DNA from 3 places in the Nakamurella alba genome. Region 3 is predicted to be linked to each of the others. Evidence: riboswitches for the same ligand, from Rfam matches in the RefSeq annotation. Region 3 holds a riboswitch; each other region holds the start of a gene.
The links. Region 3 has a riboswitch for cyclic di-AMP ahead of GIS00_RS29010 (C40 family peptidase). Riboswitches for the same ligand answer to the same signal wherever they lie in the genome.
Positions count from the first base shown of each region.

Region 1 (9,687 bases), on a different contig from region 3:
GCGTGCGCCGGCAGATCGCCGTCACCTCCAACACCTCGCGCGCCGCGTTCGTCACGCTCAACCCGGGCACCGGGACGGCCACCTACACCGAGTCGCTGCGCCGGGCCAACACCTACGGCCCGACCCAGGGCAAGAACCAGGACGTCGGCTCCGGCCTGGCCAGCCTGGTCGGCTGGGGCGGCCTGGGCATCGCCACCGAGTACAACTCGGCCGGCACCGCCATCTGGGACGCGAACATCGTCGGGGACGGCACCTACCGCACAGTCCGGCAGGAGTGGACCGGCACGCCCACCGAGAAGCCGACCGTCGTGGTCAGCGCCCGGACCGGCAGCAACGCCACCCTGAAGGTCAGCTGGAACGGCAGCACCGAGACCACCGGCTGGCGGGTGCTGTCCGGCTCGAACCCGCGGGCGCTGTCCGTCCTGGGATCCACCACTTCGAAGTCCGGGTTCGAGACCACGGTCACCGTCACGGGTGCCGGGCGTTACCTGGCGATCCAGGCCATGGACGGCGGCACCCCGATCTCCGGCGGCACCTCCGAGGTGATCAGCGGCGGCGGGGCGTACTTCGAGGACATCGCCACCACCGCGGTCAACGGCGTCGGCTACCAGCCGATCGTCGGTGACTTCGGCGGCGCCTCCGGCGACGACATCCTCTGGTACTCGCCGTCCGGCCAGGACTACCTGCACCTGTCCAACGGTGCCGGCGGGTTCACCTCCTACCCGGTGACCATCAACGGCAGCTACACCCCGGTGGTCGGCGACTTCGTCGGTGACCGCACCGAGGAGATCCTGTTCCGCCGCAACGGCAGTGGCACCGCGTTCATGTGGCGCTTCGACCGCGACGACCGGGTGTTCCAGAGCGCCTCGATCGACATCCCGTCGGTCGTGACCCAGGCGATCGTGATGGACAACCGTGCCGCCTACGGCGGGGGTCGCGACGAGATCCTGTACTACGCAGCGGGTGCGGCGCCGGACCGGGTGGACCGGTACAGCTGGAACGCCGGCCAGCCGCTGACCCGGGCCACCCGTGGCCTGAGCATCAACGGCACCTACACCCCGGTCACCGGTGACTTCGACGGCAACGGCCAGGGTGACGTGCTCTGGTACGCGCCGGGCGCCGAGCCGGACTCCATCTGGTTCACCAGCGGCAACTCGGGCGGGTCGACCGGCTACCGCACGGTGCCCGTCTCGATCAACGGCACCTACTCGGCCCGGGTCGGCAACTTCGACGGGGATCCGGATCGGGACGAGATCCTCTTCTACGCGCCGGGTGCCGCGGCGGACTCGGTCTGGAGCTTCGCGGCCAACGGCTCCTACCGGTCCACCGACGTCACGAACTCGGCGACCGGCGCCGCGTACGTCCTCGAGGGTCCGACCGATTCGGTGATGATCCGCAACGGTGGCGCTGCGCCGCAGATCTGGTCCTTCACCGGTGGCGTGTCGGCGGTCTCGCCGTCCGGCAACACCGGCAAGGCCGTCGGCTACATCCCGCTCATCGGCGCGTTCATCGGTGCCGGCGACATCTCGTCGGTGTTCTGGTACGGACCGGGCTCCGCCGCCGAGCGGATGTACATCTCGCCGAACGCGCGTGGTGCAGCTCTCGGCTGACCACGCACCAGCACGACCCGGAGGGCCGGTCCGCATCCCGCGGGCCGGCCCTCCGGCGTTCCTGACGTCGGTCGGCGGCTCCGTCCGGTAGGTGCGGGACGCCGTGCGAGTGCGGGACGTCGTGCGAGTGCGGGACGTCGTGCGAGTGCAGGCCGCCCGGGGAATGCCCGACGCCCGGCCGAGTGCCGGGGAAGGTCAGGAGGCAGTGACGCGAGTGTCGTAGAGAGCGAGCTCCGTGGCGTCCGGAGCCTCGAAAACTGCTTTCCAGGCGGCGATCTCGTCCCGGGAGATGGGGCCCGTGGTCCCGGACCCCTGCACCGAGCCACCCTTGGAACGGAATGCCAGCCGTCGCTCGAGTTCGGCGATCGGCACGTCGAGATAGCGCAGCTCCACCTGGGCGCCGAGCTGCCGCGCCCGCTCGCGGAACTGGTCCCGCTCGCGACGCCGCCAGAACCCGGATTCCAGGATCACGCTGGTGCCGATCCGCAGCAGTGCCTGCGCCATCTGCCACTGGAGCGACTCGACCCGCTCGCGGGCGGTCGGCAGCTGCGAGGGCATGCCGAGGTTGTGCAGCCACTCGTCAGGGCTGAGCCGGATCGCCGGCAGTTCGCGGGCCAGCCGGAGCGCCACGGTGGTCTTGCCCGATCCCGGCAGTCCGCAGATCAGCACCAGCCGTGCCATCCCGCCGCTCCCTCCAGGTCCGGGCCGCCCTGGCCCCACCTGCGTGAGGGTATCCATCGGCGGCGTCCGGGCTGGTCACCGGGGGTGGCAGCGGCCCCGAGGATGTGCAGGGAGATGCCGTGACCTGAGGCGGAAAGATCGACGTGAGCCATTCCTGTGCGCATCCGACAACACTGCGCCGACCGGGTGAAAATTGATTCGCCGTGCACAGCAGATTCGCCCGGAAAATATGACCGATTCACCACGTGCAATCAGCGGAAAGTCGGCCGTGATCATCCGAGATCGCTTCGTGATAGAACTGTGATGTCTGATTTGTCCGACTGGCGCCATTACCGTCCATCCGTACCGTAGAGGGCGGACGACGGGTCAGGCGCCACGCCACCCCGGCACCGCCACCGGCCACGACGTCCTGACCTGCAACTCCGGGACCTGCTCGCGCCGAGCGCTGTCCACCAAGGATCCGGAGAACTCTGGAACGAAAGGCGCGGACAGCGGCGGGGGACCCAACTTCCGGCGGTCGAGCGGTATCCGATCGTCTTGGGGTGAAACCGGTTCCGGCCGGTCGGGCAACTCCCAGGGAACTTCTCGTTCCGTGTGCCCGAACCCGACAGCTCACCTCGTAGGCGCAGCACAGGGAGGCACATCACATGACCCGTTACGTCGGACGCCACCGCAAGCCGTCGAACACCCGCACCATCATGCTGCGGACGGTGGCCGTCGGCGCCATCGCCGGAGCCCCCGCCCTCGCCCTCGCCGGCACGGCCTCGGCCGCCCCGGACTCCACCTGGGATGCCGTCGCCCAGTGCGAGAGCAGCGGCGACTGGCACATCAACACCGGGAACGGCTACTACGGCGGCCTGCAGTTCCTGCCCTCCACCTGGGAGGCCTTCGGCGGCCTCGAGTACGCCGAGCGTGCCGACCTGGCCACCCGTGAGCAGCAGATCGCCATCGCCGAGCGCACGCTCGCCGGCCAGGGCTGGGGCGCCTGGGCCTGCGCGTCGATGGTCGGTGCCAGCGGCGGGGTCGACCTGCGCGACGTGCCCGCCGACTCGAGCGACGCCCCGGCGGAGGAGGCTGTCGAGGACACCTCCGAGAACGCCACCGAGGCCGCCGTCGAGCAGGCCCCGCAGCAGGACGGGAGCAACGAGGCGCAGGAGGAGGCCCGCAACGACGAGCCCGCCGCCGCCCCGCAGCAGAGCGCGGGTGCCGGTGAGTACACCGTGCAGTCCGGTGACACCCTGTCGAAGATCGCCGCCGACCAGGGCGTCGACGGCGGCTGGAAGGCGCTGTTCGACGCGAACAGCGACACCATCTCCGACGCGGACCTCATCTACCCGGGTCAGGTGCTCAGCCTGGGCTGATGCACGTCCCAGGCCTGCGTGATGCGCCGGGTACCCGCACGGGTGCCCGGCGCATCGCGTTTCCGAGGCGGCCCCGGCCTTCCGGCTCGGGTCGGCCCTGTGAGGGCGGTGACGGCGGGATCTGCTCCTGGGATCGTCCGTCGGCCCGCCGGCGACGTCGCAGTTGACTCGGTCGTGCGGATTCGGTCCTGCGCGGGGCAGCGGTCAGGATGGTCGGGTGAGTTCGTTCCGCGTCACCCACCGTCTGCCCGGCCGGCTCGGGCGGGCCGGCGTGCTGAGCACCCCGCACGGGGACATCCGCACCCCGGCCTTCATCGCCGTCGGCACCAAGGCGACGGTGAAGGCCGTGCTGCCGGAGTCGATGGCGGATCTCGGCGCGCAGGCGGTGCTCGCCAACGCCTATCACCTCTACCTGCAGCCCGGTCCGGACCTGGTGGAGGCACACGGCGGGCTCGGCCCGTTCATGCACTGGCCCGGCCCCACCTTCACCGACAGTGGCGGGTTCCAGGTGCTGTCCCTGGGCGCCGGGTTCAAGAAGGTGCTGGCGATGAACGTGGACGGCCTGCAGTCCGACGACGTCATCGCCGCCGGGAAGACCCGGCTGGCGCACGTCGACGACGACGGGGTGACCTTCAAGTCGCACCTGGACGGATCCCGGCACCGGTTCACCCCGGAGATCTCGATGGGCATCCAGCACCGGCTGGGCGCGGACATCATCTTCGCCTTCGACGAGTGCACCACCCTGATGAACACCCGCGAGTACCAGGAACGGTCCGTCGAGCGGACCCGGCTCTGGGCCCGGCGCTGCCTCGACGAGCACGACCGGTTGACCACCGAGCGGGTCGGAAAGCCCTACCAGCAGCTGTTCGGGGTGATCCAGGGCGCCCAGTACGAGGACCTGCGGCGGCAGGCGGTCCGTGGACTCCTCGAGCTCGGCGAGCACGGCCGGCCGTTCGACGGGTTCGGCATCGGCGGGGCGCTGGAGAAGGACAACCTGGGCACGATCATCGGCTGGTGCTGCGAGGAGATCCCGGAGGACATGCCGCGGCACCTGCTCGGCATCTCCGAGCCGGACGACATCTTCACCGCGGTGGAGAACGGCGCCGACACCTTCGACTGCGTCTCGCCGTCGCGGGTGGCCCGCAACGCCTCGATCTACTCGCCGGACGGCCGCTACAACCTGATGGGCGCCCGCTACCGCCACGACATGGGCCCGCTCGGCGAGGACTGCGACTGCTACACCTGCACCCACTACACGCGGGCCTACGTCTTCCACCTGTTCAAGGCGAAGGAGATGCTGGCCTCCACCCTCGCGACCATCCACAACGAGCGGTTCGTGGTGCGGCTGGTGGACCGGATCCGCGACTCGTTCGCCGACGGCAGCTACGAGTCGGTGAAGGCTGAGTTCCTCGGCCGCTACTACGCCAAGCGCTGACGGCCGGCCGGTTCATGCCTGCGCCCGCTCCGGTGAGAACCGGTGCGGGCACAGGGCTTCGGTGAAGTTGGACGGCTCCCCGCGCCGGGATGGGGGACGGGGCGGGGCGCCGTGAGAACCACTCTGGTGTGCCGACCTGGGACCACCCGGAGGTCTGTCTGTGAGAACGGCATGTGCCCCCGATCACCTCGCGACGGGCGGATGTCACCCGCCCGGGATCAACGGCCGGTGGACTCCAGCTCGCGCAGCGCCTCGGCGTAGGTGGGCTCGCGCTTCTTGATCGCGGCGATCACCCGGTAGGTGATCGGCAGCAGGATGATCTCCACCGCGGTCTTGTAGGCGAACCCGATCAGCGTGTAGTTGAGCAGGTCGCCGGGCGAGGTGATGCCGATGACCGGGCCGGCGATCAGGCAGAAGATCAGGGTGTCGCCGAACTCGCCGACCACCGTCGACCCGATCAGCCGGGCCCACAGGTGCTTCTCCTTCGTCTTCTCCTTGATCTTCACCAGCACGTAGGAGTTGAGGAACTCGCCGACCAGGTAGCCGGCGACGCTGGCCAACAGGATCTGCGGCACCACGCCGAGGATGCGGGCGAACGCGTCCTGGCCGTCGAAACCGGGCGCGGACGGCGAGATCGTGACCAGCCAGAAGGTGAGGCTGGCCAGCAGCGACATCAGGAAGCCGAGCAGGATCGCCCGCCTCGTGGCCTTGAGGCCGTACACCTCGGACAGCACGTCGCCGAGCACGTAGGTCAGCGGGAAGAGGAAGACGCCGCCGTCGGTCAGGAACGGCCCGAACTCGATGCCCTTGGTGGCGGCGATGTTCGACAGCAGCAGCAAACAGCAGAAGAGGGTCACCAGCACCGGGTAGATGCCGAGCCCGGTGCGGGCGAAGGCGGCGCGCGGCGCCGCGGGGGCAGGGTTTGTCACGGGGGCACATTCAACCAGGTGAGGCGGCCCGGACGAACCGGCCGCGATCTGGTGCGGGTCAACCGAGGCAGGTGGGATCGACGATCCACGGCCCGGTCGGCAGCTGCTCCGGGTCGAACCGTTGCAGGAGTGCAGCGGTGTCGACGCTCTCGCCGGAGGCGGCCAGCCGCAGGCTCTCCGCGATCAGGCCGAGCACCCGGCCTGCCGGGATCCCGCGGTCCGTCAGCTCCTCGAGCGTGACCGCGCCGTCCCGCTTCGCCAGCCGGGCACCGGCCGGGTTCAGCGCCAGCGGGACGTGGACGTACTCCGGGGCGGCGAGCCCGAGCAGATGGCCGAGGTAGGCCTGGCGCGGGGTGGAGGGCAGCAGGTCGTCGCCGCGCACCACCTGGTCGATCCCGGCCGCGGCGTCGTCGACCACCACTGCCAGGTTGTAGGCGACCACCCCGTCGCCGCGGCGCAGCACCAGGTCGTCCACCACCCCGGTGTACGGCCCGAGCAGTCGGTCCTTCATCGTCCACTCCTGCACCTCCGCCCGCAGCCGCAGCGCGGGCGGCCGACCGGTGGCCCGGCGTTCCGACTGCTCGGCGGCGCTGAGGTCCCGGCAGGTCCCCGGATAGGAGCCGGGCGCGGCGTGCGGCGCCGAGGGTGCCTCCTGGATCTCCCGGCGGGTGCACCAGCACTCGTAGACCAGGCCGCCGGCGCGCAGCCGGTCGATCGCCGCCAGGTGACCGGCGGCGAGCTCCGACTGGACCACCACCGGTCCGTCCCAGGTCAGGCCCAGGGCGGCGAGCTCCGCGAGCTGGCGGTCCGCCGAGCCGGCGCGGGCCCGGTCCAGGTCCTCGATCCGCACCAGGAACCGGCGGCCGGACGACCGGGCGAAGAGCCAGGCGAGCAGTGCCGTCCGCAGGTTCCCGACGTGCAGGTCGCCCGACGGGCTGGGGGCGAACCGCCCGGCACCGTGCTGGTGACGATCGACGGTCGTTGCGGAGGACACGGCGTCCATCCTGCCGGGTGGCCTGGTAGCCGGTGACGACCCGGCGACGAACCGGGAGAGAGGACGGACCGGGTCTCCTCGCCGGTCCGGTGCGGCCGGACCACAGGCGGGTATCAGGACGGCGGCGGCGCCGTCGTGTGCTGCGTCGGGACGAAGGAGGACCGGGATGACACATCCGGCGGAGTTGGTCGGCTCGTGGGTGCACGCCCACGAGGAGGACCACGACGGACTGCAGGTGTACCGGCCGGCCGGCACCCCGCTGCCACCGTCCCGCGGACGTTCCTCCTTCACGTTGCTCGCCGACGGCGGTGCCGCCCTCGGGTCCCCGGGACCCGACGACAGGGGCGCCACCGCGGACGGCACCTGGTCGCTGACCGGGTCCGTCCTCGCCGTCCGCACCCCCGGGGTGGAGCTGGACCTCGACGTGGTGACCACCGCGCCGGACCGGTTGGACGTGCGGCGCTCCCGCTGACCTGATCCCACTCTTCGCCACCGCTCGGGCACCCGCCCGCGCGGGCGATCCGTGGCGCCCCCACCCGTCCACAGGAGGACGACATGCCCCCGAAGTCCCGCGGCCCCGCCGCGTCCGACGTCGCCCGCCCGACCCGCCGGGTCTGCGGCACCGACGAGGTGAACGAACGCCTGCTGCGCACCCGACCGGGATACCTGCAGGCGCGCAACGAGATCGAGAACCGCACCGCTCGGGTGCTGACCACCGGCGCCGCCCTGCGCACCGGCTGCACCGAGATCCCGGTGGTGGTGCACGTCGTCTACCGGGAGACCGCCGAGAACATCCCGGACGAGCAGATCCACAGCCAGATCACCACTCTCAACGAGGACTACCGCGCGCGGAACGCCGATGCGGGCTCCGTGCCCGCGGCCTTCGCCGGGTTGGTGGCCGACGCACGGATCACCTTTGCCCTCGCCACCACCGACCCCGACGGCAATGCCACCGACGGCATCACCCGGACGTCCACCCAGACGACGGCTTTCCTGGCCGACACCGACAACGTCAAGGCCACCGCCACCGGCGGCATCGATCCGTGGCCGGCCGACCGCTACCTCAACATCTGGGTCTGCGGCAACCTGCAGAGTGGTTCCGGCCAAGGGCTTCTCGGCTACGCGCAGTTCCCCGGCGGTCCGGCCGAGACCGACGGCGTGGTCATCGTGCACACCGCCTTCGGCTCCACCGGCACCGCGTCGGCGCCGTTCGACCTCGGCCGGACGGCCACCCACGAGATCGGCCACTGGCTGAACCTCCGGCACATCTGGGGTGACGACGGCACCGGTTGTGCCGGTTCGGATTTCGTCGCGGATACGCCGAACCAGGGCGGCCCGAACTACGGCACGCCGACCTTCCCGACGATCTCGTGCAACAACGGCCCCAACGGCGACCTGTTCATGAACTACATGGACTACGTCGACGACGCCGCCATGTACCTGTTCACCCCGGGCCAGGTCGACCGGATGCAGGCCGCGCTCGACGGCCCGCGCTCGTCGATCGGCACTTCCGGCCCGTGCGACGTGCTCGTCAAGCCGATCGTGAAGGACATCGGCAAGGAGCCCACGAAGGAACTGGGGAAGGACATCATCAAGGAGCCGGTCAAGGATCCGTTCAAGGAGGGGATCAAGGACCTGCCCAAGGAGATCCAGAAGGAGACCCCGAAGGACCTGCCCAAGGATCCGCCGAAGGACTTCCCCAAGGACAACCCGAAGGACTTCACCAAGGACGTCCCGAAGGACCTGCCGAAGGATCCGCCGAAGGACTTCCCCAAGGACAACCCGAAGGACCTCGGCAAGGACGGGCACAAGGACCTGGTCAAAGACGGGCACAAGGATCCGATCAAGGACCGTCCGAAGGAGTTCACCAAGGAGTTCCAGAAGGACCGCCCGAAGGACCTGATCAAGGACGGTCCGAAGGAGTTCGTCAAGGACCTGCAGAAGGACCTGGTCGACGACCTGCCCAAGGAACTCCTGGACCAGCAGAAGAACGTCGGCGCCGACGTGCCGATCCCGGAGCCGGGCCCCTGGCAGCAGCAGTGGGGTCAGCAGGGCGCGACCCCGTTCGTGCTCGGTGGCCAGCCGGCAGGTGCCCGAGGTGACGCCCCGTGCGCGCCGTGCGGGGATCCGGGCATCCAGGCGGGAACCGCTGCAGCACAGACCGATCCGCTGCTGCCGGTGGTGCAGGCGCTGGGCGGCGCCCTGGCCGGCATGTTCGCCCAGGCGGCGGCCGGGCGGATGGATGCGGCCACGGCCGCCCGGTGGCAGACCCTGGCCGCCGTGTACGCCCAGCTCGTCGCCCTGCTCACCTGAAACACCCGTTCTGACAACGGGTCCGAGCGGTGCTGTCGGACCGGCTTCCCCGGTCCGGCAGCACCCGGTACCCGACAATCCTGATGGCGCAGCCGGTCCGGTCCACCGCCGGCGGCGCCACCCGACCCGAGGAGTCGCCGTGATCCTGATCGTGACCTTCCCCGACAACCGGCACGTCACCGAGGTCGTCGCCCACCTGCGACGCCCCTGGGTCGGCTTCGACATCGCGGATTTCCCGGCGCGCAGCCGGTTCTCGGTGAAGTTCGGTGTTGCCGGCGAGGATCTGGTGCTGGTGCCGCCCGACGGACCGGTCATCAGGGCCGACGAGGTCGGTGCCGTCTGGTACCGCCGGGTGCGGCCGATG
Region 1 is NZ_WLYK01000006.1:145,253-154,939, reverse strand. Features, by position in the region: gene GIS00_RS15865 (arylsulfotransferase family protein) at 1-1,610, shown strand, start outside; gene GIS00_RS15860 (AAA family ATPase) at 1,806-2,291, opposite strand; cyclic di-AMP (ydaO/yuaA leader) riboswitch at 2,758-2,932, shown strand; gene GIS00_RS28665 (transglycosylase family protein) at 2,990-3,652, shown strand; gene tgt (tRNA guanosine(34) transglycosylase Tgt) at 3,870-5,087, shown strand; gene GIS00_RS15845 (queuosine precursor transporter) at 5,306-6,034, opposite strand; gene gluQRS (tRNA glutamyl-Q(34) synthetase GluQRS) at 6,075-7,010, opposite strand; gene GIS00_RS15835 (hypothetical protein) at 7,177-7,482, shown strand; gene GIS00_RS27750 (zinc metalloprotease) at 7,566-9,323, shown strand; gene GIS00_RS15825 (MvdC/MvdD family ATP grasp protein) at 9,463-9,687, shown strand, end outside.
Region 1: it holds a riboswitch for cyclic di-AMP, as region 3 does, so the genes downstream of both, GIS00_RS28665 (transglycosylase family protein) here and GIS00_RS29010 (C40 family peptidase) in region 3, are expected to answer to the same signal.

Region 2 (9,687 bases), on a different contig from region 3:
ATCTGAACATCCGGGCGCGGCGCCCGTATCCACTGGTGACAACCGTTCGCCAGCAGGAGGAGTGCAGATGTCCACGAAGCGAGTGACCCGGCTCGGAGCAGCAGCGGCGATGGTCGCGGCCGGTGCGTTGCTGTTCGGGCCGGTCGGCAGCGCCGCCGCGGCCGACGAGGAGGTGGCCGCGCCGGCCACCTTCACCTCGGCCTTCACCGCGATGGCCACCCCCGACATGGTCGTGAACGCCGACAACGTGCCCACCCCGGGCACTGCCGGCGCGATGGGGACCTTCAACTATCGGATCAACAGCGATCTCGAGATCGTCTGCTACGACATCACCGTCACCGGTATCACGACGCCGTACCAGAGCCCGGCCCGGACGGCGACGCACATCCACCAGGGCAACGCCGGCTCGGCCGGCCCGCCGCGGCTGGCGTTCCCGAACCCGGTCGAGCAGGCCGACGGCTCGTTCCGCAGCGAGGGCTGCATGCAGGCGCCGTTCACCACCGGCGTCAAGGACGCGGCGACCGGCGCCGACACCGGTGACGGCTTCAGCCTGAAGCAGATCGAGGCGGATCCGGCCGCGTTCTTCACCGACACCCACACGGCCGCCAACCCGGCCGGCGCGGTCCGCGGCCAGTTGGTCGCGGTGCCGGTGGGCGGCGTCGAGACCGGCGCCGGTGGCACGGCTGTCGCCGATGCCGCGGTCGACGAGAGCGGCTTCCCGGCGCTCCCGCTGGCCGGTGGCCTGGCGCTGATGGCCGGTGTCGCCGTGCTGGTCCGCCGACAGGCCGTCGCCGGCAAGTGACCCTGCGCCGCACCGACGTGCCGCCCCGACGGACCGGCCCCCGCCGGCCCGTCGGGGCGGTGCTGCTCGTCGCCGCCCTCCTGACGCTCGCGGGGTGCGCCGGGACGGCCGACACTGCAGCGACCGCAGTGACCACCGGCACCACGTTCACAGCAACAACACCCGAGGCGACGACATCCTCGACCATCACGCGGTCCCCGAGCCCGTCGTCCGCTCCCAAGCCCTCCCCGACGCCGATCCCGACCCCGACCACCCCGACGCCAACGCCCACCACCCCCACGTCCCAGCCCGGGATCCCGGTGTCCGTGTCCGTCCCGTCCATCGGGATCGACGAGCAGCTCATCGATCTCGGGATCGCGGCGGACGGCACGGCGCAGACACCGGAGGACTACTCGCGGGCGGGCTGGTTCGCCACCGGCGGCCGGCCGGGGCAGTTCGGGCTGCCGACGGTGATCCTCGGGCACGTGGATTCCCTTGACGGGCCGGCGGTGTTCTTCCGGCTCCGGGACACCGCGGTCGGTGACAGCGTGGCGGTGGGCCTGCAGGACGGGCGCACCGCGACCTACACGGTCACCGCCGTCGACCGGTACCCGAAGGACGACTTCCCGACCTTCGCCGTCTACGGTGCCACCCCGACCGACACGCTGCGCCTGGTCACCTGCGGCGGCGAGTTCGACCGGGCGGCCGGCAGCTACCTCGACAACATCGTGGTCACGGCGGTGCGCGCGTAGTCCAGCTCCAGGGCAGTTCAGCTCCAGGGCCGGCGCAGCAGGTCGCTGCGCGCCAGGTGCGCGGCGGCGGCGAACGGCCGCCACCGGCCGGCGGCCCGGGCCGGGCTGGACCAGGGCGCGGTGGTGCGGACCAGCCGGGTGCCCGGGGTCTCCACCCAGCGCAACAGGGTGGTGGTCTCCTCGGCGGAGGCGCCGGGCAGCGGACCGTTGCCCGGCAACGCGGTTTCGGCCGAGGCCTGCAGCAGGTCGACCACCGGCATCGGGTCGATCCCGCGGCGGGCCCGGCCGGACGCGACCAGCCGGCCGAACCGGATCACCACCAGGTCCCAGCCGCCGTGCCCGTCCGGCTGCGCGGCCACCATCTCCTCGATCGCGGCGAAGGCGCCGAGCCGCTGTCGCCGGTCGACGGCGTCGACCAGGGCGGCCAGCCGGTCCCGCACCCGTGCCGCCTGGTCGAAACGTCCCTGCCCGGACAGCCTCTCGAGTTCCTCCCGCAGCCGGGCCAGCACCTCGTCGGAGCTGCCGCGCACCAGGTCGGCGATCCGCGTCGGGTGGCCGGCGTAGTCCTCCGCGGACTCCCGCCCGGCGCACGGCGCGCCGCACTTGTCCAGCTCGGCCAGCGCGCACGGGGTGCCCTTCGGGGTGCGCGACAGCCGGACCGAGCAGCGCCGGATCCGGACCACCTCCTGCAGCGCCTCGACGGCGTTCTGCGCGGCCTGCCGGGTGCCGAACGGCCCGAGGCACACCGACTCCACCAGCGGCGGGGTGGAGACCACGGAGAGCCGGGGGAACGTCTCCCGGGTCAGTACCACCCAGCTCACCTTGTCGGGCATCCGGGAGCGCTTGTTGTACGGCGGCAGGTGGGCGGCGATCAGCCGCTGCTCGCGGACGTTCGCCTCCAATCCGTGCGCACACACCACATGGTCGACCCGGACGGCCAGCGTCAGCATCTGCTTGATCCGGCCACGCAGCTCACCGGCGCCGAAGTACGACCGCACCCGGCGCCGCAGGTTCTTCGACGTGCCGACGTAGAGCACCTCGTCCGAGGGCCCGCGGAACAGGTAGACCCCGGGGGCCTGCGGCAGGTGGTCGGCGAGGTGCCGTTTGCGGCGCTGGGCCGGTCGGACGTCCCGGCCCAGCTCCTGCAGTTCGGCCAGGCTCTGCACGCCGAGGCCGCCGAGCCGCTCGAACAGCGCGTGCAGCACGTCCACCGTGGCCCGCGCGTCGTGCAACGCCCGGTGGTCGGGTGTGGTCCGGGCGCCGAACAGCCGGGCCAGCGCTCCCAGCCGCAGGCTCGGCGCCTCGTCCTTCGACAGCGCGCGCCGGGCCAGCAGCACCGTGTCCAGCACGGCGTTGCCGGGCCAGGGCAGCCCCTGGCGGGCGCACGCCGCCTTCAGGAAGCCGATGTCGAACCGGGCGTTGTGCGCGACCAGCACGGTGCCGCGGGTGAACTCGAGGAACGCCGGCAGCACGGCGTCGATCCGCGGCGCATCCATCACCATCGCGTCGGAGATGCCGGTGAGCATGGTGATCTGCGGCGGGATCGCCCGGCCGGGGTCGACCAGGGTGGCGAACTCGCCCAGCACCTCGCCGCCGCGCACCTTGACGGCGCCGATCTCGGTGATCATCTCGGTCACCGCGGAACCGCCCGTCGTCTCCAGATCGACCACCACGAAGGTGATCTCGCGCAACGGGTCGTCGAGCTCGTCGAACGAGGCCTGGACCTCGATGTCACGGACGGGACTGATGGGACTCACGGGGCGGACGGTAGGGGAGGGCACCGACAGTGCACCCGGACGGCCGCCGGACGTGTTGAATCGTCGGCATGGAACCGGCCGACCTGCCCGAGCTGACGGCGCTGCCCGCCGCGGTGCGCGGTCGGCTGCTGGAGCTGGCCGCCGGGGCGCTCGACGGGCTGCCGCCCGCGCAGATGCCGGCATCGCTGGCCCGGGTCGCCCGGTTCACCCCGGGCAAGCGCGCCCGGCTCGGCGCGGTCCCGCTGGCCGAGGCGCTGCAGTCCGACGCCGCCTTCCGGGCCGCGGTCGCCCAGGCCGGAGCGGGTGTCACCGACCCGGCCGATCCGGTGGACCTGGCGGCCGGCGCCTACCTGCAGAAGCTGCCCGATCTGGCCGAGCGGCTGGCCGCGGTTCCGGCCACCACCGATGCCGCCGGCCGGGATCCGCACGAGTGGCCGCGTCGGGTGCGCCGGTTGGAACGCGAACTGTCGGCCGTCTCCGCCGAGCGGGACCGGCTGGTGGCGGCGCGGACCGGCACCGAGACCCAGGAGCAGGCACTGGACCGGCTGCGGCAGCGCCTGCGGGACCAGGGCACCCGGCTGCGGACGGCCGAGGACACCGTCGCGGCGCTGCAGCAGCAGCTGGCCGCATCCGCCGCGGCGACCGCCGCCGGACTGGAGACCGCCCGCGCCGAGGCCGACAGCTGGGAGAAGCGGGCGAAGCAGGCCGCCGACCGCGCGGACCGCGCGGAGCAGGCGCTGGGCCGCGCCCGGGAGGCGGGCCGGGACGACCGGGCCGCCGCCGATCGCCGGCTCGACCTGCTGCTGACCACCCTCGAGGGGGCGGCCGGCGGACTGCGCCGGGAGTGGAACCTGCTCGGCGGGGGCGCGGACCCGGCGGATGTCGTCGGCCGCGACCTGGGTGTCGGTGCACCCGCTGCGGAGACCACCGCGGATCCCGGGCGGCTGCTGCGCTGGCTCGGTCTGCCGGCGGCGCACCTGATCGTCGACGGCTACAACGTCACCAAGTCCGGCTACCCGGACCTGACCCTGGTGCAGCAGCGGGAACGTCTGGTCCGGTCCGCCGGGGCGCTGGCTGCGCGCACCGGTGCCGAGGTCACCGTGGTGTTCGACGGGGCCGCGGTCACCGTGCCGCAGATGCCGGGACGCCGTGTGCGCGTGCTGTTCTCGCCGCCCGGGGTGCTTGCCGACGACGTGGTGCGCGACCTCGCCGCGGCCGAACCGGCCGGCCGGGTGGTGGTGGTGATCAGTTCGGACCGCGAGGTGATGGACGGTGCCCGCGCGCGGGGTGCCCGCACGGCCGGCGCGCCGGTGCTGCTGGCCCTGCTGACCTGACCGGACGGCGCGGGAACCGGCACTGTCGGTGCCCGTTCCTACCCTCGGCCGCATCCACCCGGACCCGCCGGGCGGGGAGGTCCAGGAGGTCAGATGCACATCGATTGCGATCGCTGCGAGGTCCGCGGCCGCGCCTGTTCCGGCTGCGTCATCACGGTGCTGCTGGGTGCCCCGCCGGAGGGGGTCGAGTGGGACGAGAACGAGCGTGCCGCCATCGGGGTGCTGGCCGAGTCCGGCCTGGTCCCGCCGCTGCGGCTCGTCACACCGATGCCGTCCCGGGGGTGGGAGGAAACTGCGTGAAACTTCATGAGGTCGGTCACACCGAAGCAACGTCGCCGCACGCCGGACGGGGAAGTGCATGCGTCCGCACGAAATGTCCGTTCCGCCGGGTGGCCCTTCCCGTGTCCTTCTCGTAATCTGATCGAGACCTTCGGCAGTGGGCAACCAGGTCCGGTTGCCCCGGAGGTCACCGCCGAGTCGACACAGCCCGCCGCCATGATCACCTGGTCGGTGGGGTCGAGCCGGGGAACCAGGTACGTGGGGTGAATCCCCGCCACCGTCCGTCGTGCCGCTTCGTGCGGCGCTGTCCGGCCGGCGCGGGGGTAGGGCAACTTCCGGCCCGAATCCGTCAGCTCACCCGGTAGGCGGCGCATCAGGGAAGAAAGGCACTTCGTCTGTGGCGACGCCAGGCCGCAAGGTCCGCCAGCACCATCCCCGCACCGGAGCACTGCGCACCGCCGCCGCGATCGCACTGCTGTCCGTGCTGGGCGCCCTCGCCGCACCCGCGGCCTCCGCCGTGCCGGTGACCGACGAGCCCACCAACTCCGCGGAGCCCACCAACTCCTCGGAGGCGCAGCAGGCCTGGGAGGTCGCGTCCCGCCAGGCGGAGATCGCGTCCGAGGCGCTCAACGGTGCCCGCGAGGAGCAGAAGCGCGCCGACGCCACCGCCACCGCTGCCGCCACCGCGCTGACCACGGCCACCGCCGCCGCGGCCACCGCCAAGGCCGATGCCGCCTCCGCCGCCGCCGCGGTCGTCGACTACCAGACGCAGCTCGACCAGTTCGCCAGCGCCAGCTTCCGCGGCGCCAGCACCGGCACCATGTCGTTGATCCTCACCGCGGACAACGCCGACGACTTCCTGGAGCAGGCCACCTCCCTCGAGCAGGTCGCCGCCGACAACCGCACCGTGATGCAGACCGCGCTGGCCGCGAAGCAGAAGGCCGCGCAGGCCTCCGTCGCCGCCGTGTCCGCCCAGCAGAGCGCCGCCACCGCGAGCGAGACTGCGGCGACCGCGAAGAAGGAGGCGGACGCCGCCGCCGCGACCGCCGCCACCCGCAAGACCTCGCTGGACGCCGCCGCCGCGAAGTACCGGACCTTGTACAACCGGCTGTCCGCGGTGGAGCAGGCCGCCATGCTGAGCATGGCCCAGGCCTCGCAGGCCGCCGCCGGCATCGCCAGCGTGGAGCCGGTCGGCGACGCCGCCGGCCAGAAGGCCGCGGCCGCGGCGATCACCAAGATCGGCGGCGGCTACTGCTACGCCTGCGACGGTCCCGAGTCCTACGACTGCTCCGGCCTGACCAAGTGGGCGTGGGCGACCGCCGGCATCGACATCCCCCGCGTCAGCTACGAGCAGGCCAACTACCCGGAGGTCCCGCTGGACCAGCTGCAACCGGGCGACCTCGTCACCTACTACTCGCCCGTGTCGCACGTCGCGATCTACGTCGGGTACGGCATGGTGGTCAGCGCGGCCGACGAATCGCTGGGCATCATCTACGTGCCCGTCGAGAAGGGCGGCCCGAACGCCACCGGCCACCGGGTGCCGCGCGGCTAGAGCAGAGTGCAGAGGGGGTGCGGCCGTGCGTCGCACCCTGCTCGTCACCAACGACTTCCCGCCGCGCACCGGCGGCATCCAGTCCTACGTGCACGCACTCGCCGTGCGGTTGCCCGCCGACGACCTGGTCGTCTACGCGCCGGCCTGGGACGGCGCCGCGGAGTTCGACGCCGCGCAGCCGTTTCGGGTGGTCCGGCACCCCACCTCGCTGATGCTGCCGGTACCGACCGTGGCGCGCCGGGCCCGGGCCCTCGTGCAGGAGCACCGGCTGGACGCCGTCTGGTTCGGCGCCGCCGCGCCGCTGGCCCTGCTCACCCCGGCGCTGCGCCGGGCCGGTGTCCGGCGCGCGGTGGCCAGCACCCACGGGCACGAGGTGGGCTGGTCGATGCTGCCGGGATCCCGGCAGGCGCTGTGCCGGATCGGCGGCACCGTCGACGTGATCACCTTCGTCAGCCGGTACGCCCGCGGCCGGATCGCCGCCGCCCTCGGCCCGATGGCACGGCTGGAATACCTGCCGCCCGGGGTCTCGCCGGACTTCCGGCCGGACCCGGCCGGCCGCGCGGACGTCCGCGGGCGGCTCGGCCTCGGCGATAGGCCGGTGGTCTCCTGCATCTCCCGGTTGGTCGCCCGCAAGGGCCAGGACATGCTGATCCGCAGCTGGCCGCAGGTGGTGGCCCGGCACCCGGACGCGGTGCTGCTGATCGTCGGCGACGGCTCCGACGCCGCCCGACTGCACCGGCTCGCCGCGGACTCACCGGTCGCCGGGTCGATCCGGATGACCGGCCGCGCTCCGGACGGCGAGCTCGCCGCGCACTACGCGGCGGCCGACGTCTTCGCGATGCCCTGCCGAACCAGGGGAGGCGGGCTCGACGTCGAGGGTCTGGGCATCGTGTTCCTGGAGGCCGCCGCGGTCGGTCTGCCGGTGATCGCCGGTGACTCCGGCGGCGCACCGGAGGCGGTGCAGGACGGCCGCACCGGCACCGTGGTCGACGGCCGGGACGCCGACGCCGTCGCCGCTGCCGTCGTCGAACTGCTCAACGACCCGGCGCTGCGCGCCCGCTACGGCGAGGCCGGCCGGCGCTGGGTCCGGCAGGACTGGACCTGGGACCGTTCCGCGGAGCGGCTGGCCGACCTGCTGTCCCGCTGACAGCCCGCCGCACGCCGCCGGTTACCGTGGCCGGGTGCGGATCAGCTTCGTGTCCGACATCCACGGGAACATCGAGGCCCTGGCCAGGGTCGCGGCGCAGGCCGAGCAGCTGGTCGTGCTGGGGGACCTGCTGGACTACGTCGACTACCACGACCACGGCAACGGCATCCTGGGCCAGGTGTTCGGGGCGGACCGGGTCCGGCCGTTCGCCCGGCTCCGCAGTTCCGGCGACTTCCTCGGCCTGCGTGACTACAACCGCTCGCTGTGGGCCACCGTCAGCGACCCGGTGTCGGTGCTCAGCGAGGTGGTGGCCGTCCGCTACCAGCAGGTGCTGGAGGCCGTCGGGCCGGACACATTGCTGACCCTGGGCAACGTCGACGTGGCGGCGGTGTGGAACGAGATCGCCGGCGACCGGCTGCCCTACCTGGACGGTGCGGTGGTCTCCGTCGGCGGCCTGGACCTGGGCTTCGTGGCCGGCGGGTCGACCCGGACCGGCATCCCGGTCCGTGCCCCGGATCCGGTCTGGCAGCCGCTGGTCCGGCCCGGGGACGAGTACCTGGCGACGGTGCGCGACCTGGGCCCGGTGGACGTGCTGTGCTCGCACGTGCCGCCGCAGATCCCGTCGTTGCGGTACGACGTGGTGCCGGCCCGGATGGAGATGTTCGGCCCTGGCCTGCGCGAGTACATCGACGAGCACCATCCGAGGTGGGCGCTCTTCGGGCACGTGCACCAGCCGCTGGCCCGGCGGCTGCGGGTGGGCCGCACCGAGTGCGTCAACGTCGGTCACTTCCAGCGCTTCCCGGTGCCTTTCGTGCTGGAGGTCTGAGCCGGAGCGACTAACCTTCCGGACATGGCCGACTCCTCCACCCAGTCGCTGACGATGGACGCGGCACCCGCGGACATCATGGCCACCATCGCCGACTTCCCGGCCTACCCCGACTGGACCGGGGCGGTGAAGCAGGTGGAGATCACCGAGCCCGGCAGCGACGGCCGGGCCCGCCGGGTGAAGTTCGGGCTGGACGCCGGAATGATCAAGGACACCTACGAGCTCGAGTACACCTGGGCGGCGGACGGGCTCTCGGTCTCCTGGGACCTGGTGTCCGGTCAGATGCAGAAGTCGCAGCACGGCAGCTACGTGCTGGCCCCGCAGGGCGGGCGCACCGAGGTCACCTACACGTTGTCGGTCCAGCTGACCGTGCCGCTGATCGGGGTGCTGCGCCGCAAGGCCGAGCGGACGATCATGGACACCGCGCTCAAAGAGCTCCGCAAGCGCGTCGAGCAGGCCTGAGTGGGGGGCACGACGGCGCCCCGGGTGGTCCTGCACACCGGCAAGGGCGGTGTGGGCAAGTCGACGGTCGCGGCCATGACGGCGGTCGCCGCCGCCGGCCACGGGCACCGGGTGCTGCTGCTGTCCACCGATCCCGCGCACTCCGCCGCCGACGTGCTGGACCTGCCGCTGCGGGCGGACCCGACCCCGGTGCCCGGCGTGCCCGGGTTGTGCGCCGCCCAGGTGGACGTGCGGGGCCGGTTCGAGCAGGCCTGGTCCGCCGTCCGCGGATACCTGGTCGGAGTCCTTGCGGCACAGGGGATCGGCGAGGTACAGGCCGACGAGCTCACCGTCGTCCCGGGTGCCGAGGAGGTGGTCGCGCTGCTGGAGCTGAAGCGCCACCTGGACTCCGGCGAGCACGACCTGGTGGTCGTCGACTGTGCGCCCACCGGTGAGACGCTCCGGCTGCTCGCCGTCCCGGAGACGCTGGCGTTCTACGGGTCCCGGCTGCTCGGCGGCCCGGCCCGGCTGCTGCGCGGACTGGCCGCGGGCCTGGCCGGGCTCACCGGCGGCAGCCGGTCCGGCCCGTCCGGTGAGGTCCGCGATGCGCTGGCCGACCTGCTGGGCGACCTCGCCGCCGTGCGCGACCTGCTGACCGATGCGGCGCGCGGGGCCACCCGGATCGTGCTCACCCCGGAGCGGGTGGTGGTCGCGGAAGCGCGGCGGCTGCGGACCGCGCTGGCCCTGCACGGCTACCCGGTCGACGGGATCGTGGTCAACCGGGTGCTGCCCGACGGGCCGCACGGGGAGCTGGTCAG
Region 2 is NZ_WLYK01000018.1:58,006-67,692, forward strand. Features, by position in the region: gene GIS00_RS25835 (CHRD domain-containing protein) at 68-802, shown strand; gene GIS00_RS25840 (class F sortase) at 1,108-1,533, shown strand; gene GIS00_RS25845 (DEDD exonuclease domain-containing protein) at 1,551-3,290, opposite strand; gene GIS00_RS25850 (NYN domain-containing protein) at 3,359-4,624, shown strand; gene GIS00_RS25855 (hypothetical protein) at 4,718-4,924, shown strand; cyclic di-AMP (ydaO/yuaA leader) riboswitch at 5,115-5,287, shown strand; gene GIS00_RS29215 (C40 family peptidase) at 5,301-6,455, shown strand; gene GIS00_RS25870 (glycosyltransferase family 4 protein) at 6,481-7,602, shown strand; gene GIS00_RS25875 (metallophosphoesterase family protein) at 7,637-8,428, shown strand; gene GIS00_RS25880 (SRPBCC family protein) at 8,453-8,890, shown strand; gene GIS00_RS25885 (ArsA family ATPase) at 8,891-9,687, shown strand, end outside.
Region 2: it holds a riboswitch for cyclic di-AMP, as region 3 does, so the genes downstream of both, GIS00_RS29215 (C40 family peptidase) here and GIS00_RS29010 (C40 family peptidase) in region 3, are expected to answer to the same signal.

Region 3 (9,687 bases):
AAGCGCAGAACCGCGGGATCCCTTCAAAGACGAACGACCCGCGGCCGCCAGGCCGCCATGTTCAGAGTGCGGGAAGCGCAGGACGCGGGATCCCTGACAGGACGAGCGACCCGCGAGCGCCAGCTCGCCATGTCCAGCCAGGCCGCCATGTCCCGTTCAGATCACCCCTTGTTCGCGAACTCCTCGGCGGTCGCGCCGCCGGGGAAGCGGCGGACGAAGTCGACGACGCCGACCCAGGTCGGGCGGAGTGCGATGCGCGCCATGACGAGTCCGGGCTTGTCGATGTCCGCTCGCACGGCCTCGGCCGCCTCGTCGCCGGAGTACCGGCGGTGCGCGGCGATGTAGTCGGGCTCGACGCCGTCGGTGGTCGTGACGACCGCGTCGCCCCGCAGCTGCAACATCTCCGGCGGCTGACCGGCGGTGTCGATGGTGATCGCGATCGCCCGGCTGCGGCGGATCCCCTCGATCTTCGCGGCGCCACCGAAGGTGCTGAAGACGACCTCGCCGTCGCGGAAGAGGAACAGCACCGGGAACAGTCGCGGGGTGCCGTCGGGTGCCACGTAGGCGACCCGGGCCAACTCCGTCGAGTGCAGCAGGCGCTGCGCGACATCGGTGTCCAGCAAACCGGTGTCACCCTGCGGCAGGGTCATCGGGTCGAGCAGCCCGGCCAGCCGGTCGAAGGTCTGGTCCCAGCCCTGCCGTGCGGTGTCCTCGCCGGACAGCGGTCCGGGGGCCAGCAGCACGAAGGTCATTTCGGTGCCGTCTGCGGACGGCGCGAAGGTCACGGTCACCCGGGAGGAGGTGGGTGCCTCGTCGGCGCCGGACGGGTCCTGCCAGTCGAAGACGATCCGTGCCGGCGGCTCGAGAACCAGGTACCGGCCCGCGGTGGGGAAGCGGGTGCCGTCCGGACCGACGAGAGCGCCGGACCAGCCGCCGCCCACCCGCACGTCGATCTGCGCGGTCTCCGGATCGAGCTCGTAGCCGCGCGGTCCCATCCAGCGGGCGAGCTGGTCCGGTTCGGTCCAGGCCGCGTACACCCCGGCGGGCGGGACCGGGAAGTGCCGGACCAGGGTGATGGTGCGGTCGGCGGTGTCGGGTTCGAGCAGGGTCATGACGATGGTCCTTCCTGCTGGTGCGATGTGGTTCTCGGTGTGGGTTCTCCGGAGGCGTCCGGGCCGGCCTGGCCGAAGTGCTCGCCGAGCCGGTCGAAGCTCTCCGACCAGTGCCGGCGGTACTGCTCGAGCCAGTCGTCGGCGGCGAGCAGCGGAGCGGCCTCCAATCGGCACGGGCGCCACTGGGCGGACCGTCCCCGGCTGATCAGCCCGGCGTGCTCCAGCACCTTCAGATGTTTGGAGACGGCGGGCAGGCTCATCCGGAACGGTGCCGCCAACTCGGTCACGGTCGCCTCGCCCGACGCGAGCCGGGCGAGGATCGCCCGCCGGGTGGGGTCGGCGAGTGCGGCGAAGGTGACGCTGAGTCGGTCGGACACGATCCTCTTTCATATTGAACCGTTCGGTTAATTAACCGAACGGTGAAATGCTAGCGATGGTGGGCGACCGTCGCAAGGGTGCGGTGGCGATCTTCACCGTCGGCGTCGCGATCCCTGCCCGAGGCGCGGCGATCGCCGTCGACTGCTCTTCGATCCCCACTCGCTGCTCGTCGATCCCATCTGTCGCTGCGCGCCCCGTCATCAGATGCCGTTGATCTCCGTGGAGATCGCGGCGTGGTCGGCGTCCCGGGTGATGCCGGGCTCGGCGGGAGACGGGCGTGCTGATGTACTACCGGTGGTGCTCGCCGGGTAACGGTGCGCAGTGATGAACCGCTGGACGTGGCGAGCGTGGGTCCCCACCCACCGGAAGTGAGGCGCAGGCATGAGCACCCCCGAGGTCACCCCCGTCGGACCCGGCCCCGGCACCGACGAGCCGGACCAGGAACCGACGATCTTCGTGCTCTTCGGGGCGACCGGCGATCTCGCGCACCGGATGGTGCTGCCGGCCTACTACGAGCTCTACCGGCGCGGCCTGATGCCGGCGCACTGGGTGCTGATCGGCAACGGTCGCGGGGACGTGTCGCACGAGGACTTCCAGGGCGACGTGCGCGGAGCGGTCGAGGGCACCGGGGTGCAGCTCGACGAGCAGGAGTGGTCGGCCTTCGCCGGCCGGTTGCGTTTCGCGGGAGGCGGTTTCGACGACACCGACCCGGGCAGCCTGCTCGACGTCATCGACACCGTCCGCCACCAGGTCGGCGACAATGCCCGCTACATCCACTATCTCGCGGTGCCGCCGGTGGCATTCGGTCCGCTGACCGACGGGCTCAAGGCGCACGACCTGCTCACCCGGGCCAGGGTCGTCTACGAGAAGCCCTACGGCACATCACCGCAGAGCTTCCAGGAGCTCGACGACCGGGTGCACGCCGCGATGGACGAGAGCCAGGTCTACCGGATCGATCATTTCCTCGGCAAGGAGGCGACGCAGGACCTGCACGTGCTGCGGTTCGCCAACACCCTGGTGGCGTCCATCTGGAACAACCGGCACGTGGCGCAGGTGCAGATCGACGTCCCGGAGACCCTCGACGTCGCCGACCGCGCCGCCTTCTACGACGCGACCGGGGCGTTCCGCGACATGGTGGCCACGCACCTGTTCCAGGTCGCGGCCGAGATCGCCATGGAGCCACCGGTCTCGTTCTCCGCGGCGGACCTGCAGGATGCGCGTGAGTCGGTCATCGCGGCATTCCGGCCGCTCCGGTCCGAGGACGTGGTGTTCGGTCAGGTCGAGGGCTACCTGGACCTGCCGGAGGTGCGGGAGGGGTCGACCACCGAGACCTATGCCGCCGCCCGGCTGTGGGTCGACACCGACCGCTGGCGCGACGTCCCGTTCGTGCTGCGCAGCGGCAAGCAGCTGGCGAAGTCGGAGCAACGGGTCACGTTGATCCTCAAGGAGCCGGACGGGCCGCTGGACGGGGTCCCGCTGCACGCCGGCGAGCTGAGCTTCTCCCTCGCCGGCGACGGGGAGATCGAGCTGTCGCTCGTGCTGAAGAAGCCCGGGCCCGGGCTGGACACCGTCCGCCAGACCATGCGGCTGTCGCTGGACGACGTGCCCGACTCGGACCCGCTGCCGCCCTATGTCGCACTGCTGCACGACGTGACCTTGGGCGACCGCAGCCTCTTCACCACCGGTGCCGGGCTCGAGCAGGCGTGGCGGGCCGCGGCGCCGATCATCGATGCCCCGCCGACGCCGATCCGCTACGCCGTCGGCAGCGACGGTCCGGCCGAAGGTGATGCGCTCACCGACGGGATCGGTTGGGTGGCAGCGCAGTTCGACAGCTGAGCTGCCCCCGGGCCGGGTGGTCCGGCGCCAGGCAACCTGCGGCCGGGCCGTTGCATGCCGGCGATGCAGGCGGTGAGCCCGCACCGGGCGGGCGGTGCCTGTCGGATCGTCGACGGGGATCCGACGTCCGGTGCACTGCTGGTCGGCGCCGCCGAGGCCTATCCTCGGCAGGATGGACCGGCGGCGCATCGGGGTGACCGTGGTGGCACTCGTGCTGCTCGCCGCGCTGGTGGTCCCCGGGGTGCTCGGCCGTCGGGTGCAGGGCACGGCGACTCTCGCACCGCCCGCGCCGCGGCCGGCCGCCGGTCAGTGCCTGCTCGACCTGTCGCCGAGCGGCCGGCAGCCGTACCCGTCGGCGCGGGTGGGACCGTGCGACGGCGGCCAGATCGGCGAGATCGTCGGTGTGCACGACATCTCGGTCGACCCGCTGCCGTGCTGGGCCGATCTCACCGGCTATCTCGGACTGCCGGCCAGCGTGTACCGGGTCGACGGGTGGGTGGTGCGGCTGGCCGCCGGGACCGTGGTGTTCGGGCCGGATCCCGGCCAGCGCGCCGCGGGGCAGCGCTGGGTCGGCTGCGCGGTCCGCCCGCCGGCGTCGACGTCGCAGACGCTGCGCTACTCCGGGTCGGTGCGGAACGCCTTCGCCGGCGGGCGGCCGCCGTCGCCGTTCGCACTCTGCGCCGCCTCGGCCGAGGACCTGCTGGAGTCGGGCACCATCAGCTGCGCCGTCCCGCACGGGTTGGAGACGCTCGGCAACCGGTCGACCGCCGACGAGGCCGTCACCCAGGCGGTGCTGGACGCGGACTGCCTGGCACTGGCCCGGATCCTCACCGTCGCAGACGACCCGACCCGTGGCGGGCAGCTCGAGATCAGAGCGCTGGCCTACGGTTTCGGCGGCGCCGATCGCCCGGAGCAGGGTCTGACGCACAGCCGCAACTCGCTGGCCACCTGCGTGGTGACCCCGGCCGATCCGGGACGGCGGCTCGGCGGCACGGTGCTGGGCCTCGGGGGCTCGGCCGTGCCCTGGGTGGAATGAGCGGCGGACTCAGGACCCCTGCCGCTCGATCCGCTCCACCTCGCGTTCGGCCTTCTGCACGGCTGCGCCGGCCCGGGCCAGCAGCTTCCGGTGGTCGGTCATCTCGGACTTCAGCGTCGCCAGACGCTTCTCCAGCACGGTGATCTCGAGCTGGGCGTCATCCAGGGCGGAAGTGGCGGTCTGCTCCGCGGCCCGCGCCTTCTCCAGCGTCTCGGTCGCGGATGCCAAGCGTGCCTTGTGCCTGCCGACCCGGTCGGCCTCCTGTGCCGCGGCCACCCGCTCCCGTTCGCGTGCGGCGACGCCGCGCCGCCGGTGGTCCTCGGCGGCGCGATCCGCCTTGCGCTGCTTGCGGTCCCGGTCCTGCTGCACCGACGGGCCCGGTGTGTCGGCACCGCCCCGGATCAGGGTGAGCTGCGGGGAGATGTCGGGGCCGAAGCCGTCCCAGCTGCCGGGGCGCTGCAGGGTGCCGGTGCGCAGGCCGGTGGCGAGCTGGTCGTCGCCGAGCGCGCCGTTCAGCGTGGTGCCGATCTCGTCGCGGACCGCCGGCGTGGCGTCGGGCCAGTCGGCCGCCTCCACCGCCAGGCCGATGAGCTCTGCGACCAACTCGCGGCGGCGGGCACCCAGCTCGCGCAGCAGCGGCCCGTCGGCGGAGCGTTGCGCACTGCGCAGCTCCTGACCGAGCTGCAGGAGATCGTCGATCGCATCAGGAGCCGTGCGGGCCAACAGGTTCAGTGCATGTGCAGGGCGAGTCGGCTTGCGCAGCGCGGCGATCGCGGTGGCCGCCTCCCGATCTTTCGACGTCCGGGCATCTTTCGCCAATTCGGTACGTAACGGCAGGAATCGGTCGAGCGGTGCCGCATACAGCTGCTGCACCGCTTCGGCAACCCGGTCGTCCGTCACACCGAACATTCTGCCGCGCGGCGCCTCCGCTGGGTACGGTGCGACCCATGGCCGTGGGACCGGGGCGTCGCACGGGGTGGACCGTGCCGCTGGTGCTGCTGGGTGTCGTGCTCGCAGCGTGCACCTCGGGGGCCACCCCGGCCGCTGTGCAACCGCCGGCCGCCGGCACCCCATCGCCGTCGGCGCCGTCCCCGACACCCGGGTCCAGCAGCCCGGGCAGCGCGTCGGAGGTGACCCCCGTCCCCACCCCGACCCCGTCCGGCCGGGGTGGAGTCGAGGTGCGCACCCTGGTGTCCGGCCTCGACATCCCGTGGGACGTCACGTTCACCCCCGACGGGACGATGTTGTTCGACGAACGCGGGGGAGGGTTCTCGGCGCTGCGCCCGGACGGCGAACTGGTGCGGATCGAGGCGGACCTGTCCGACCTCTGGGTGGCGGGCGAGACCGGGCTGATGGGCATGGTCGTCGATCCGAGCTTCGCGTCGAACCGGACCGTCTACACCTGCATGGGACACCTCGGCGGGGTGCGGGACGTCCGGGTGGTCGCGTGGACCCTCGATGCCGGCTACACCCGGGCGGTGCGGGTGCCGGATCCGGTGGTCACCGGGATCGACATCACCACCGGACGGCACGGCGGCTGCCGACTGCGGTTCGACCAACGGGGCACGTTGGTGATCGGCACCGGCGACGCGGCGGTCGGCAGTCACCCGCAGGACCTCGGCGCCCTCAACGGCAAGATCCTGCGGGTCACCACCTCCGGGGCGCCGGCGCCGGACAACCCGTTCCTCGAGTCGGACGACCCGGCCACCCGCCTGGTCTTCAGCTACGGCCACCGGAACGTGCAGGGACTCGCGCTGCGGCCGGGAACCGGGCAGGTCTGGACGGTGGAGCACGGCGCCGGTGTCGAGGACGAGATCAACGCCCCGGTCTCCGGCGGCAACTTCGGGTACGACCCGGTCCCGGTCGACGGGCCCGGCTACGACGAATCGGTACCGATGACCGACCCGGCCCTGGGTCAGGTGCAGGAGGCGGTCGCGACCAGCGGCGCCACGACGGCGGGTTGGTCCGGTGCGACGTGGATCGACGGACCGCAGTGGGGTGAGCTCGACGGCGCGCTGGCCGTCGCGGCACTGGGCGGCGAGTCGCTGCAGGTCTTCCGGATCGACCGCGCCGGGGCGGTCCGCGGGACCTCGACCATCGCCGAGCTGTCCGGCACCCATGGCCGGCTGCGCACCGTGCAGAGCGGCCCGGACGGGGCGCTGTACGTCACGACCTCCAACGGGGGCGGACGGGACGAGATCCTCCGGGTCGCACCGGCGGCCTGATCCGGCCCCGCCGTTCGCCGACCTGTCGGGCACTCTTCTCGGGACCGGCCACCACCTCAGGGTGACGAGGCGCGGATCGTGGATCAGGAAGTCGACCCGGTCGGCGCAACGAAACCCGCCCGGCGCAACGCTGCGGCGTCGATGCGGTCGGGTGGGTGCGGCCGACGGCCTTGTCGCTGTGTGATCGGTGTGAACCATCAGCTCCGAAGTGGACCTGGGGGTGTCCGATAGGCCATTCTTGGTCCGAATCGTGCGCCGTGGGTCCTCCGGCGCTCCTGCCCGGGTCCGGGAGTCGACAGCCGCAGCTGACAGCCGCTACACAGTTGAGACCTCAGCTAGACACATCAGTGTCCGTCTCGTAATCTGACCGAGACCTTCAGTTGGATCGCCGGTCGGGGATCGGGAGGTCACCGCCGAGTCGACGCCGTCGGGGAGTCGAGCCGGGAACCCAAGGTTCCACTGGGGTGAATCCCCTGAGCTACGCGCCTTCGCGGAGGTCGGGGGTAGGGCCACTTCCTGGCCCGAATCCGTCAGCTAACCCGGTAGGCGGCAAGGAAGAAGGGTTTCGCCGTCTTGGCGACACATGCATCGACGCCGGAACTTCGGCGCCGCCCGCGAGGTCTGCGGGCACTTGCTCTGGGCGTGGCCGCGACAACGCTGTTCGGGCTGATCGGCGCGCTGCCGGCCGCCGCGGACCCGGTCGGCACCGACGAGCCGGGCACCGCCTCCGAGGCGAAGACGGCCTGGGAGGAGTCGCAGCGCCAGGCCGAGATCTCCGCCGAGGCGCTCAACGGCGCGAAGCAGGCCAAGGCCGACGCGGACGCCGCCTCGAAGAAGGCCGCCGCCGCCCAGGTCGCCGCCGAGAAGGCCGCCGGCACCGCGAAGACCACCGCCGAGAAGGCCGCCGCAACCGCCAAGAGCTACCAGTCGGATCTCGACCAGTTCGCCAGCGCCACCTTCCGCGGCGCGCGGACCGGGACGATGAGCCTGCTGCTCACCGCCGACTCCGCCGAGGACTTCCTCGACCAGGCCACCGCCGTCGAGCGGGTCGCCGCCGACACCCACGCCACGATGGACACCGCGCTGCAGGCGAAGGCCGACGCCGCGACCGAGTCCACCAAGGCCGCGTCCGCCGCGGTGACCGCGACCCAGGCCGCGACCGAGGCGGCCACCGCCGCCGAGGCCGCCACCAAGGCCGAGACCGAGGCCGCCGCCAAGAAGACCGCCATGGACACTGCGGTCTCCGACGCCAAGGCCCTCTACGACAAGCTGTCGGAGGAGGAGCGGCTGGCCGCGGAGCGTGCCGCCGAGCAGGCCCGTCGGGAGTCCGAGGCCCGGGCCGCCGCGCTTGCCGCGCAGCAGGCCGCCGCCGAGGAGGCCGCCGCCCGCGAAGCCGCCGCTGCTGCCGCCGCCGCGCCGTCCACCAGCGCCGCGGCCGAGGCCGACACCCTGGTGGCGCCGGCCTCCGAGGCGCCTGTCTCCGAGGCGGCCCCGCCCGCCGAAGAACCGGCGCCCACCACCGAGGCGGCCGCCCCGCCGGCCGTGTCCGGTGGCGACCAGCTCGGCCAGATCGCCGCGCAGGCGGCGCTGACCAAGGTCGGCGCCGGCTACTGCTACGCCTGTGACGGCCCGGACGCCTTCGACTGCTCGGGTCTGACCACCTGGGCGTGGGGCCAGGCCGGCATCGGGATCCCGCGGGCCAGCTACCTGCAGGCCGAGCTGCCGTCGGTGCCGCTGGACCAGCTGCAGCCCGGTGACCTGGTCACCTACTACAGCCCGGTGAGCCACGTCGCGATCTACGTCGGCGACGGCATGGTCGTCAGCGCCGCCACCTACAGCGTCGGTGTCGTGCTGGTGCCGGTCGACGGTGCGGGCCCGAACCCGACCGGACACCGCGTCCCGCGCTGATCCTCACTGCTTCTCGAAGAGCCCGCCCCTGATCCGGGGCGGGCTCTTCGGCGTTGTGGGCATGTGTTCCGCCGCCGGGGGGCCGGCGCCGGCTGATCCGGCGGGCCGACTGTGCGGCTGGCGGGCCGGGTCGGGGACCGTTTCACCTCGCCCACCGGTGGAAAGGTGGGCCCGCGATTCCTGCGGGCACGTCGGCGTGGGCCCCCGGGGATGTACCAGCGGGAGAGTCGCCTGATGTCGCGCACCTGCTCCGCCCGAGTGGCCCCGGGCTCGGGATCAGGGACCGTTTCCACCGCCCACCGATGGAAACGGTCCCGGATTCTCCCGGGACTGGATGCCGGCCCCCGGGTCAGGGACCAGCGGGAACCGGCCGGATCTCGGACCGGATCGACGGCGGAGCGGAGGGAGCGACATCCGGCGGCCGGCACCCGACCGGTGACGGCGCGCGGACGACCTGGCGGATCCGCCGGTGCCCGCACACACGAAAGTCCGGGGCGTTCCAGCGGGAACGCCCCGGACGAGCCGACCGGACAGGGCCGGCAGGACCGACGAAGGTCAGCGGGTGACGAGGACCACGATCAGCGCGGCGCAGGCGACGAGCGCGCAGATGATGACCGGCCAGGCCCAGCCCGGCATCCCGTTCCGTACCGGCTCCTCCTCCTCGACGAACCGACGGAACATCTGGGTGTCGGCGATGGATCCCTCGTCACGGGGGTGTTCAGGGCTGGTCATGGCTCCCATGAAACACCAAGGAGCGGAAATCCTCGCCGTCCGCGCGGGTGGATGTGAACAGTCCGACCCGACGCAACCTCAGGCGTAGATCTCGTCCAGACGCTGCTGCCAGGCCGCGCTGACGGCCTCGGCGGTCGGGCCGTCGGCATCGGCGTCCGGGAAGCGGTGGACGGTGACGGCGACCGGGGCGCCGAAGAAGTTGCGGCCGAAGATGCGGATGAGCGCGTCGTCGGTGCGCAGGCCGATGAAGGCGTGGTTCCGGTGGTCGACCTCGACATCGACGACCACGCCGACCGCCGGCAGCGCGAGTTGGATCCGGTCGCCCTGCTGCACCCCGTCCCCGATCCCCAGGGCGAGCAGCAGGGTGCGCAGTCCTTCCGGGTTCTGCGAGGAGGCGGGAGCCGTCGCCTCCGAGTAGCTGACGGTGCGGCCGGCGAAGTGCTGGACGTACTGGCGGAGC
Region 3 is NZ_WLYK01000005.1:672,182-681,868, forward strand. Features, by position in the region: gene GIS00_RS15080 (SRPBCC domain-containing protein) at 162-1,112, opposite strand; gene GIS00_RS15085 (ArsR/SmtB family transcription factor) at 1,109-1,492, opposite strand; gene GIS00_RS15090 (hypothetical protein) at 1,691-1,849, opposite strand; gene GIS00_RS15095 (glucose-6-phosphate dehydrogenase) at 1,872-3,326, shown strand; gene GIS00_RS15100 (hypothetical protein) at 3,499-4,362, shown strand; gene GIS00_RS15105 (hypothetical protein) at 4,372-5,262, opposite strand; gene GIS00_RS15110 (PQQ-dependent sugar dehydrogenase) at 5,310-6,587, shown strand; cyclic di-AMP (ydaO/yuaA leader) riboswitch at 6,989-7,151, shown strand; gene GIS00_RS29010 (C40 family peptidase) at 7,230-8,495, shown strand; gene GIS00_RS15120 (hypothetical protein) at 9,051-9,227, opposite strand; gene GIS00_RS15125 (SRPBCC family protein) at 9,306-9,687, opposite strand, start outside.